DNA from 2 places in the Paenibacillus sp. IHB B 3084 genome. Region 2 is predicted to be linked to the other one. Evidence: a T-box and tRNA genes for the amino acid it is inferred to sense, from the RefSeq annotation. Region 2 holds a T-box; the other holds one or more tRNA genes.
What was found. The T-box of region 2 lies ahead of tyrS (tyrosine--tRNA ligase). A T-box ahead of a tRNA ligase gene usually reads a tRNA of that ligase, here a tRNA-Tyr.
Positions count from the first base shown of each region.

Region 1 (5,938 bases), 1.2 Mb from region 2:
AGTGATTCCGTCAGTAGCGGCGAGCGAACGCGGATTAGCCCAAACCAAGGAGCTTGCTCCTTGGGGTTGTGGGACGTCTCACATGGAGTTACAAAGGAACCGGTTAGATGAAGAGGTCTGGAAAGGCCCGCCAGAGAAGGTAAAAGCCCTGTAATTCAAAACCTGTTCCCTCCGAGACGGATCCCGAGTAGTGCGGGGCACGTGAAACCCCGTATGAATCCGGCAGGACCATCTGCCAAGGCTAAATACTCCCTGGCGACCGATAGTGAAGCAGTACCGTGAGGGAAAGGTGAAAAGCACCCCGGAAGGGGAGTGAAATAGATCCTGAAACCGTGTGCTTACAAGAAGTCAGAGCCCTATGTATGGGTGATGGCGTGCCTTTTGTAGAATGAACCGGCGAGTTACGTTCCCGTGCAAGGTTAAGGTGAAGAGCTGAAGCCGCAGCGAAAGCGAGTCTGAATAGGGCGAATGAGTACGTGGACGTAGACCCGAAACCGGGTGATCTACCCCTGTCCAGGGTGAAGGTGCGGTAACACGCACTGGAGGCCCGAACCCACGCATGTTGAAAAATGCGGGGATGAGGTGGGGGTAGCGGAGAAATTCCAATCGAACCCGGAGATAGCTGGTTCTCCCCGAAATAGCTTTAGGGCTAGCCTCGGAAAAGAGAGTCGTGGAGGTAGAGCACTGATTGGGTGCGGGGCCCGCAAGGGTTACCAAGCTCAGTCAAACTCCGAATGCCATAGACTTAGTTCCGGGAGTCAGACAGTGAGTGCTAAGATCCATTGTCGAAAGGGAAACAGCCCAGACCATCAGCTAAGGTCCCCAAGTGTGTGTTAAGTGGGAAAGGATGTGGAGTTGCACAGACAACCAGGATGTTGGCTTAGAAGCAGCCACCATTGAAAGAGTGCGTAATAGCTCACTGGTCGAGTGACTCTGCGCCGAAAATGTAACGGGGCTAAACACGCCACCGAAGCTATGGCTTGATACTTAGGTATCAGGGGTAGGGGAGCGTTGAATGCGGGTTGAAGGTGTACCGTAAGGAGCGCTGGACTGCATTCAAGTGAGAATGCCGGTATGAGTAACGAAAAGATCTGTGAGAATCAGATCCGCCGAAAGCCTAAGGGTTCCTGAGGAAGGTTCGTCCGCTCAGGGTAAGTCGGGACCTAAGGCGAGGCCGATAGGCGTAGTCGAAGGACAACAGGTCGAAATTCCTGTACCACCGTAATCCGTTATGAGCGATGGGGTGACGCAGTAGGGTAGTGACGCGGACTGATGGATGTCCGTCTAAGCAGTGAGGCTGGTGTGTAGGCAAATCCGCACATCGTAAGGCTGGGCTGTGATGGGGAGCGAAAATTACAGTAGCGAAGGTCATGATCTCAGACTGCCAAGAAAAGCCTCTAGCCAGGAGAAGGTGCCCGTACCGCAAACCGACACAGGTAGGCGAGAAGAGAATTCTAAGGCGCGCGGAAGAACTCTCGTTAAGGAACTCGGCAAAATGACCCCGTAACTTCGGGAGAAGGGGTGCCTCGGTAGGGTGAATAGCCGAGGGGGCCGCAGTGAAAAGGCCCAAGCGACTGTTTAGCAAAAACACAGGTCTGTGCGAAGCCGCAAGGCGAAGTATACGGGCTGACGCCTGCCCGGTGCTGGAAGGTTAAGGGGAGTGGTAAGTCCTTCGGGCGAAGCTATGAACCGAAGCCCCAGTAAACGGCGGCCGTAACTATAACGGTCCTAAGGTAGCGAAATTCCTTGTCAGGTAAATTCTGACCCGCACGAATGGCGTAACGACTTGGGCGCTGTCTCAACGAGAGATCCGGTGAAATTTTAATACCTGTGAAGATGCAGGTTACCCGCGACAAGACGGAAAGACCCCATGGAGCTTTACTGCAGCTTGATATTGAATTTGGGTACGATCTGTACAGGATAGGTGGGAGCCTAAGAGACTTGAGCGCCAGCTTGAGAGGAGGCATCCTTGGGATACCACCCTGATCGTATCTAGGTTCTAACTTGGTACCGTAATCCGGTGCGAGGACAGTGTCAGGTGGGCAGTTTGACTGGGGCGGTCGCCTCCTAAAGAGTAACGGAGGCGCCCAAGGTTCCCTCAGAATGGTTGGAAATCATTCGAAGAGTGCAAAGGCAGAAGGGAGCTTGACTGCGAGACCTACAAGTCGAGCAGGGACGAAAGTCGGGCTTAGTGATCCGGTGGTACCGCATGGAAGGGCCATCGCTCAACGGATAAAAGCTACCCTGGGGATAACAGGCTTATCTCCCCCAAGAGTCCACATCGACGGGGAGGTTTGGCACCTCGATGTCGGCTCATCGCATCCTGGGGCTGAAGTAGGTCCCAAGGGTTGGGCTGTTCGCCCATTAAAGCGGTACGCGAGCTGGGTTCAGAACGTCGTGAGACAGTTCGGTCCCTATCTGTCGTGGGCGTAGGAAATTTGAGAGGAGCTGTCCTTAGTACGAGAGGACCGGGATGGACGTACCGCTGGTGTACCAGTTGTTCCGCCAGGAGCACCGCTGGGTAGCTATGTACGGAAGGGATAAGCGCTGAAAGCATCTAAGCGTGAAGCCCCCCTCAAGATGAGATTTCCCAATTAGTAAGACCCCTTGAAGACGACGAGGTAGATAGGTTGGGGGTGGAAGTGCAGTAATGCATGGAGCTGACCAATACTAATCGGTCGAGGGCTTATCCTAAAGAATAAAATGCAATGGAGTTTCGGATCCAGTTTTCAGGGTGTAACCTTGAAACAAATGTTTGTTATTCCCTGATAGCTCAGTTGGTAGAGCACTCGACTGTTAATCGAGTTGTCACAGGTTCGAGTCCTGTTCGGGGAGCCATATGGAGAGGTGTCCGAGTTGGCCGAAGGAGCACGATTGGAAATCGTGTAGGCGCCAAAAGCGTCTCGAGGGTTCGAATCCCTCTCTCTCCGCCAGATATTATTTATTGTGTGGCCCGTTGGTCAAGCGGTTAAGACACCTCCCTTTCACGGAGGTAACAGGGGTTCGATTCCCCTACGGGTCATTAACTATTCTATAAAAGAGCTTGAAATAAAAAGCTTGTAATGGTATAATATGTGAAGTGTTGCGTTGTGGAGGCTTAGCTCAGCTGGGAGAGCATCTGCCTTACAAGCAGAGGGTCGGGGGTTCGAGCCCCTCAGCCTCCACCACTTGGAAAATTGAATACTTATTATTGTCGCGGGGTGGAGCAGTTCGGTAGCTCGTCGGGCTCATAACCCGAAGGTCACAGGTTCAAATCCTGTCCCCGCAATTAATTTCCCTTAGGAAATACCCTTGGAACTGTGGTGTAGAGGCCTAACATGCCTGCCTGTCACGCAGGAGATCGCGGGTTCGAATCCCGTCAGTTCCGCCATTTTAGTAATATAATATTTGTCGAAGAGTCTTAGAATAGGGCTCGGTAGCTCAGTCGGTAGAGCAGAGGACTGAAAATCCTCGTGTCGGCGGTTCGATTCCGTCCCGAGCCACTTTTAATTAAATAATTTATGTGCCGGTGTAGCTCAACTGGTAGAGCAACTGACTTGTAATCAGTAGGTTGGGGGTTCAAGTCCTCTCGCCGGCACCATTTTTGGAGGATTAGCGAAGTGGCCAAACGCATCAGACTGTAAATCTGCTCCCTTACGGGTTCGGTGGTTCGAATCCATCATCCTCCACCAGTTTTATAGGGGCATAGTTTAAAGGTAGAACAACGGTCTCCAAAACCGTTGGTGTGGGTTCAATTCCTGCTGCCCCTGCCAAATTTTTTTGTCTTTGCGGCGATCGTGGCGAAGTGGTTAACGCACCGGACTGTGACTCCGGCATTCGTGGGTTCAAGCCCCATCGGTCGCCCTTTACCTTTAATGGGGATTAGCCAAGCGGTAAGGCAACGGACTTTGACTCCGTCATGCATAGGTTCAAATCCTATATCCCCAGCCATCTTAATGCGGACGTGGCTCAGCGGTAGAGCATCGCCTTGCCAAGGCGAGGGTCGCGGGTTCGATTCCCGTCGTCCGCTTCGTTATACTTTGGCGCCATAGCCAAGTGGTAAGGCAAAGCTCTGCAAAAGCTTTATCCCCAGTTCGAGTCTGGGTGGCGCCTCCATAATTATATATGCCGGCGTGGCGGAATGGCAGACGCGCTCGACTCAAAATCGAGTGGGAAACCGTGGAGGTTCGAGTCCTCTCGCCGGTATACCAAAAGAGTTATGAAATTGCTGATATCAGTAATTTCATAACTCTTTTTTTTTAGATTTTAATCATAATGCTGGCTGCAATTTTTAATACATACTTGGAATATAAAAACTGTCCATATAGTTTATTAGGTGCATAGGAAGTGGGGATGAGTATGCAGGAGAGAATCTTGGAAGCTTTTTTAGAGGAAGCGCGTGAGAGTGGTCTGAAATTTACAATGGATGATCTTGCGAAAAGGCTGGCTATCAGCAAGCGTACTTTATATGAAAATTTTTCGTCCGAGACACTCATTTTAGAAACGCTCATTGAACGTACAAGCGACGATATGATTAGAAAAACCGAGTGAATTATCAGTAACGATCATCTATGGAATACGCATTCCCTTCTTTGCAGCCGCAGGAGCCGCGGGAATAGCTGCTATCTTCTCCCTGTTAGTGCTGCCTGAATCCGTAAGCAAGGAAAAGAAACAGTACAATAGAGAGCTTCCACGTCAGAAGGAAAACCTTTTGCAGCAATTTGTCAAGCCATATCAATCTCCTTTTTTCATGGGTTTACTCATTGTATTTGTCGTTGCTTTTGGCTTAGCTAACTTTGAAACGGTATTTGGACTGTTTGTTGACCATAAATATGGTTTTACACCGATGGATATTGCCATCATTATAACGACAGGCTCCATTCTGAGGGCAGTTGTCCAAGCGACTATATTTGGCTGGATTATTAATCGTTTTGGCGAGAAAAAGATCATTCATATCTGTCTGGCTGTTGCGGGATTATTCATTTTTCTGACACTGTTTGCCGAACATTATGCCATGATTATGTTGACGACCTTCATCATTTTCCTGGCCATGGACATCCTTCGTCCGGCTGTAAGCACATCCTTGTCACGGCAGGCCGGGGATGAGCAGGGGTTTGTGGCTGGAATGAATTCATCTCATACAAGTTTGGGTAATGTGATCGGACCACTGATTGCAGGACTGCTGTTTGATGTTCATATTAACTTGCCTTATATGGTTGCAGCTATAGTGTTACTGGCTTGTCTCGTCCTTTCACTACGCTCCAAGCAAGCGGGTGAGCAACACCCAACAGCCCGTGCGGCAGAACAACATAGAGGGTGATAGCCGCAGGTCTGTATGCACCCCCGACTTAGGTCTAGGTTCAAAAACCGTCTGGGGTCCGTTTTGGAGAACTCCAGATCAGCGTACAATAAGGACATAAGCAAGACACAGTGAAAGGCGGTGAGAGATGATGAGAGTTAACAAAGGGAATGGGTTGGCTATTGTACTGATTGTATTGGGTTCGATTATGCTGCTCGGTAAGTTTACTCCGTTTTTCGGTCACTTTGTAGGACACTTGATCGGTTACTTAATCCCGATAGCGATGATCATGTTAGGTTACTACGGTGTGAAAAGAGGAAATGTGGTCTTCGGATGGATCGTACTTGTAATTGGCGTACTCGTTTTACTCGGCAAACTGTCCTGGCTTTTGGGGCCACTGCTGGCAATCGGGTTAATCATATTCGGTGTTTCACTACTGAGTGACCGCAGAAGACGTTATTAAGATTGATGGACTTGCGGGTGAATGTGAATTACAGAAACGAAAGTATGAAGATATGAAAATACGAAATGTGAAAGGAGCAGAAGCAAATGAGTGTTTTTCGTAGAATGCGTGATATTACCGTAGCGACCTTTAATGAGCATTTGGAACAAAGTCAAGATCCGATACAACTGATTGACCAGTTCTTGTATAACACCCGC
Region 1 is NZ_CP013203.1:3,719,946-3,725,883, forward strand. It holds rRNA gene ASL14_RS17340 (23S ribosomal RNA) at 1-2,694, shown strand, start outside; tRNA gene ASL14_RS17345 (tRNA-Asn) at 2,763-2,838, shown strand; tRNA gene ASL14_RS17350 (tRNA-Ser) at 2,842-2,933, shown strand; tRNA gene ASL14_RS17355 (tRNA-Glu) at 2,951-3,022, shown strand; tRNA gene ASL14_RS17360 (tRNA-Val) at 3,092-3,167, shown strand; tRNA gene ASL14_RS17365 (tRNA-Met) at 3,195-3,268, shown strand; tRNA gene ASL14_RS17370 (tRNA-Asp) at 3,294-3,370, shown strand; tRNA gene ASL14_RS17375 (tRNA-Phe) at 3,410-3,482, shown strand; tRNA gene ASL14_RS17380 (tRNA-Thr) at 3,505-3,580, shown strand; tRNA gene ASL14_RS17385 (tRNA-Tyr) at 3,586-3,671, shown strand; tRNA gene ASL14_RS17390 (tRNA-Trp) at 3,679-3,752, shown strand; tRNA gene ASL14_RS17395 (tRNA-His) at 3,771-3,843, shown strand; tRNA gene ASL14_RS17400 (tRNA-Gln) at 3,856-3,930, shown strand; tRNA gene ASL14_RS17405 (tRNA-Gly) at 3,938-4,009, shown strand; tRNA gene ASL14_RS17410 (tRNA-Cys) at 4,022-4,095, shown strand; tRNA gene ASL14_RS17415 (tRNA-Leu) at 4,107-4,185, shown strand; partial or broken gene ASL14_RS17420 (TetR/AcrR family transcriptional regulator) at 4,339-4,527, shown strand; partial or broken gene ASL14_RS17425 (MFS transporter) at 4,550-5,299, shown strand; gene ASL14_RS17430 (LiaF transmembrane domain-containing protein) at 5,430-5,741, shown strand; gene ASL14_RS17435 (PspA/IM30 family protein) at 5,828-5,938, shown strand, end outside.
Region 1: it has a tRNA-Tyr gene. The T-box ahead of tyrS (tyrosine--tRNA ligase) is inferred to sense a tRNA for this amino acid. The anticodon was not compared.

Region 2 (5,938 bases):
GCCTTCAACATCAATCTTGTCATGCATTCGCTTTACAATCTGAAATAAAATAGAGCGTCGCCTGCCATCGCGGTCGCTCCGGTTCTGCATCCCGAGGATATCTTCCATAAATATATACTCAAATCTCGTATAAAAGCAGGATCTAAAATGCAAAGTTGCCGCTAATAATGCGTCCTGCTCGGGAACAGAATGTTGAGCAGACAGTGTAAAACGAAGAGCAGCAAAAGCCTCACCCTTATGATTACGGCAAAATACAGGAACCATGTACACAAATGCAAGGCTTCCGTCCCGAAGTTTGCGTTGACTTATTTCCATTTCTCTGGACAAGCAGCAACGTTCGACCAGCCCCAAATCCTCGTCATCATCCTCTTCCCTACCTGCAACCCGAACACCTGTAAAATTAAAAACGGCGGATTGTTCTTCATTAACCCACGATATACCATTGCTCTGCTGCAACCAGTTCCGATATCCTTGGACAAGAAGCTGATTAATATAGGGGAAATCAAATGGTGTCATATCCATGTTTTGGAGCCAGGCAAAAGACGTATATTCTTTATCATCAAACAGCGGAGCACCGCTAGCCTGGGCTGTTTTACCGTCAAGCGTTTGCTGATCCGTTGTTGAAAAGTCCGACATATTAAGGCGCTCCTTTACAGCAAAATTAGCTGTACCAAGACAGCGGCTACGCACCACTATAGCTTATAATATGATCTATTTTACTCTTAACTCCAGAAATTTGCATCCATTTTTCAGAAATTTGTCCCACTTTTTTAGTTCTAAAGCCCTATCGACAAATTTTGACGTTTTCATTCTTTTTCTCTTCTTGACATTGACCCACTATTACATATAGTATATATTAATGAAAAAGACTGTACGGCAGAACTATCTACTGTGCGGATCTTAAATTTTGGGCGTAACAGTTTGTGTCACCCTCATCTTATTTGTTGCTAACAGGACAGCGGCTGAACTTTTCTGTCAGTAGTGCGCATCACCTTGATTGGTAGCGCCGAACAAATTGGAGCGCAAAGAGAGCCCCAACTCAAATTTTAATTATGAAGGAGTTAACTCTATAATGGCACGTTACACTGGTCCTAAATTTAAATTGAGCCGTCGTCTGGGGATTTCCCTGAGCGGCACAGGTAAAGAATTGAAACGCCCTTTCCCTCCGGGACAACATGGTGCAAACCAACGGAGAAAAATTAGCAACTACGGTATGCAGCTTCAAGAAAAACAAAAGCTGCGTCACATGTACGGCTTGGGTGAAAAACAATTCCGCACTCTGTTCAACAAAGCTCAACACATGCACGGTATCGCTGGTGAGAACTTCATGTTCTTGCTGGAAAGCCGCCTGGACAACCTCGTGTTCCGTCTTGGCTTTGCTAACTCCCGTGCAGGCGCACGTCAATTGGTAGCACACGGTCACGTTACTGTGAACGGTAAAAAAGTTGACATCGCTTCTTACCAAGTAAGCCTGGGCGACGTGATCGGTCTTCGTGAAAGAAGTCGTTCCCTGTCTTCCATCAAAGAAGCTTTGGAAAACCGCAACCACTTGGTAGCTTACCTGGAGTACAATGACGCAGCTCTGGAAGGCAAATACATCCGTTTGCCTGAGCGTGGCGAATTGTCCCAAGATATCGACGAAAAACAAATCGTCGAATTCTACAACCGCTAATCCTTGTGATAGCACTGAAAAGCACCCGAACTTCGTTCGGGTGCTTTTTTCGTGTTACTGTTGCGTGAAGCTTGTAACATTTTATTCAATCGGTATATATATCTTAATATCCAAATCTGGAAAGGAAGAATTCATCACGTCGGTAATTTCAAAATCAGGTCCTTCCCTACGCTCAAAATTAGAGTTCGGAAGCCATGTGCCGTAGATATAGTTTCGTACATCCTGAACCTGGCCATTCGGACCTGAAGCGTTAAATTCGGCATACTTTCCTGCAGGAATCTCCATATAGATAAATCCCTCTGCCAAATCTTCCGCTTCTCCCTCAACTTCCTCGCCAATCACAAATGAAAATTCACCATTATCTTGAAAAGAGCAAGCAATACCGTACGACATCCCCGGTGCAATTTTATTCGGAATACGCATAAAATGCTCATTCGTTCCAAAGTGATCATAAAATCCTGGAATCTCATTATAATGCTGCTCATGATTCAGGTTTGTTTTGTACTCATGGCCTATGACCTTAATCGTATCGAATTGCAGCATTACCGGCTTATTCACATCCAAATCCCCTTTGGTGTTTTTTTGATAATCCAGAAAATTAATCTTGTGTTGCTGGGAAATATCTATATCACTGTTCCGGTATTTCCCCGGGGTGACACCAAAACTTTTTTCAAAAGCACGTGTAAACGCTTCTTGTGAACTGTACTGGTATTCAAGAGCAATATCTAATACCTTTTGATTAGACTGTTTCAGCCCTACAGCCGCCTCCGATAATCTTCTCTTCCTTATATACTGTTGAACCGTAAAACCCGAAATCGCCTGAAAAAGCCTCTGAAAATGAAAGGATGAAAAGCAAGATTGCGAAGCAATTTCCGTAATTTTCAACTCTTCTCGAAGATTCATTTCAATAAACTCAATCGCACACTGTATTCTTTTAAAGTAGTCCATACGATCCTTCCCCTTACTTGTTATAGTTTGACGATTCATCCACCAAGCGAATTTAGCAAGACTTCGTAATCCATTATGTACAATCCTGCACATACTTGTTTGATCATTTGTGCTAAGTTTACCACGGCCTTTTTACTTCAGTAGAAATAAAAACAACGCAGAGACACTATGCATGTCTCTGCGTTGTTAAAATAAAGGTGATTAACGGCGGGCAACAACGAAGCGGCCTGATTTAAATTTAGAGAAATCCAGCGATGTAGACTAAATCGAACGCAGGACTACCTCTCTCCCGCCATGTATCTCACATTTTTATCAGCCTAGCTTGATTTTGGCGAACTTCCGTTTACCCATTTGCACAATATCGCCTTCCTGCGGCGTGTATGCTTCGTTTATATCGGTCCATTTCTCTTCATTAATTTTGACCGAGCCCTGCTGAATGCTGCGTTTGGCTTCACCATTAGAAGCCGCAAAGCCCAAATGAGTCAGCAATTGGATGACACGGATGCCGCCATCTTCCAAATGATCGGCCGTCAAAGTGAACTCTTCAATATCGTCAGGCAGCGCTCTTTGCTGGAATACGGTCACAAAATGCTGCTTCGCTGTTTCCTCCGCTTCCTTACCGTGGTACATGCGTACCAACGTTCCAGCCAGCTTCATTTTGGCGTCACGCGGATGCACTGAACCGTTCTTAATGCCTTCCGCCAGCTCAGCCAGTTCCTCATTGTTCAAATCTGTTGCCAGCTCAAAATATTTAAGCATCAGTTCATCAGGAACCGACATGGATTTTCCGTAGATTTCGTTCGGCTCCTCATCGACACCAATGTAGTTGCCCAGACTTTTGCTCATCTTCTGCACGCCATCCAGCCCTTCAAGCAGTGGCAACGTAATGGTGGCCTGTGGCTCCACTCCGTATTCCTTTTGCAGAGTTCTGCCCATCAGCAAATTGAACTTTTGATCTGTACCCCCAGCTCGATGTCGCTTCGGAGTTCCACGGAATCCATCCCTTGCATCAACGGGTAGAAAAATTCATGGATGCTGATCGGCAAGCCGTTTTGGTATCTTTTCGTAAAGTCATCCCGTTCCAGCATACGTGCGACAGTTACTTTAGCGGCCAGCGTTACCACATCGGCAAAAGACATGGGAGCCAACCAATGGGAATTGTAGTATACCTTTGTTTTTTCGGGGTCCAGAATTTTGAATATCTGTTCCTTATACGTCTGGGCATTGCGCTGGACATCTTCCTCAGTCAGTTGCTTACGAGTTTCCGATTTGCCTGTCGGATCACCAATCTTGCCCGTAAAATCACCGATGATAAGTTGTACCTGATGACCAAGCTCCTGAAACTGGCGCAGCTTATGCATAACGACCGTATGCCCGATGTGAATATCCGGCGCCGATGGGTCAAGTCCTAATTTAATTTGAAGCGGCTCACCGCTAACGACCGATTTAATAAGCTTACGCTTCAGCTCATCCTCCGGTACAATTTCTGCCACACCACGTTGAATCACATTTAATTGGCGTTCTACCTCTGCCTGCTGCTCAGGCTTCATCTCTTCCCACTTCATCCTGTATACCTCCTGTTTTCATCCAAAATATTACATATTAAACAAACCAAAAAGCCCCTTTCATCCCAAGGGACGAGAAGGAGCTGCTCGCGTTACCACCCTAATTAAAGAAACGTATGCCAAAGGCAAGCGTTTCTTTCACTTCATTCCTATAACGGGCCTACACCCGGTACTGGATTACTATAGTCAGCTTCGCAAATCTGCAAAAGCTCTACCATTCATCCAGACAGCTCCAGACGGTAATTCAAAGGAGGGTCGTTACCGATTCGCACCACCCATCGGCTCTCTGCACAACGTGATTCCACCTTCTACTGAAGTCTTTCTCTGCTTTTCACGATATTTACTTTGACCTATTTATAACACACCACTTTTATAGAGTCAACGACACCAAAAGACAGGCTTTTTAGCATATGGGTTCATTTTGTAATTTTATGCTATAATAATGGCTGTTATAAAGGAGGAAGACTTAATGGTTGAAGAAAACAACAATGTGTCAGAGCCAAAGCCTTCCCGCTTACGGACAACCATGCGGAGGCTCGGCCGTGTCATAAAGTGGGTCGTCATCATCTGTTTTATGGGAGCGCTGTTCGCAGGAGGAGCCGCAGCCGGCTATGTAGCCTCTATTGTGAAAAGCGAGCCTGTACGCTCCAGATCCATGATTGAACAGGAAGTAGACAAAAATGCAATTACAGGCTTCGCTTATTTCAATGATGGCTCCCCTATCGGACAGCTCCGGACAGAAGAAGATCGACGTCCTGTCACGTTTAAGGAGATTCCGCAACTCGTCATTAACGCAGTCATTGCTATTGAAGATAACCATTTTTACGAGCATAAAGGTGTCGATCTGTCGGGAACGCTGCGGGCTATAAAACAAAAAGCACTGCATGAATCCGTACAAACCGGAGGAAGCACCCTGACCCAGCAGCTTGCCCGTCGTGTCTTTCTGAATCTGGATCGCACGGATGACCGCAAGGTCAAGGAAATTTTGCTCTCTCTGCGCCTTGAGCGCTTCCTGAGCAAGCAGCAAATTATTACGGCCTATCTCAATAAAGTACCTTTTGGTAACGGATCAAGCGGTTATAACGTCTTTGGGATCAAAGCAGCGGCCAAAGGTATTTTTAACGAGAATGATCTGAATGAGCTGAATGTGGCTCAAGCCGCCTATCTGGCAGGTCTGCCACAGCTTCCTTCCTCTTATTCCGCTTACAACGGTAAGGGTGAATTTAACGAGTCCGGCTTTAAAAGGGCGATCAACCGCCAGCACCTGGTACTCAGCCGAATGCTGGAGGAGAATAAAATCAATCAGGCACAGTATGATGAGGCGATGGCTTTTGATATCAAAAAGTCGCTCGCTCCACGCACTGTTAAAGCCTATAACACGTATCCGTATCTTATGATGGAAACGGAACGGCAAGCGGCACAGGCACTTATGTCAGTCACAAATCCGGGTCAAGCGGCCAATGCCAGTGCAGATGCCAAAACCAAGGATGATAACGACTTGCTCAAAGAAGCTGAACAACAGCTTCGAACAGGTGGTTATATGGTATACACCACTATTGATAAAAGCATCTACAAGTCGATGCGCCAAATTGCAGAGAACAAGAATAATTTCTCTTCCACAAGTAAAACCAAGGGAGACGAGCAAGCGGCCGCGATTCTTATCCAGCATAAAACAGGCGCGATTCTCGGTATGATGGAAGGCCGGGATTTCCAAAAGGAACAGATGAATTATGCGACCCAGATGGTACGCCAG
Region 2 is NZ_CP013203.1:4,879,994-4,885,931, reverse strand. It holds gene ASL14_RS22850 (sensor domain-containing diguanylate cyclase) at 1-636, opposite strand, end outside; gene rpsD (30S ribosomal protein S4) at 1,073-1,672, shown strand; gene ASL14_RS22840 (AraC family transcriptional regulator) at 1,754-2,620, opposite strand; partial or broken gene tyrS (tyrosine--tRNA ligase) at 2,933-4,185, opposite strand; T-box leader at 4,251-4,519, opposite strand; partial or broken gene ASL14_RS22830 (transglycosylase domain-containing protein) at 4,655-5,938, shown strand, end outside.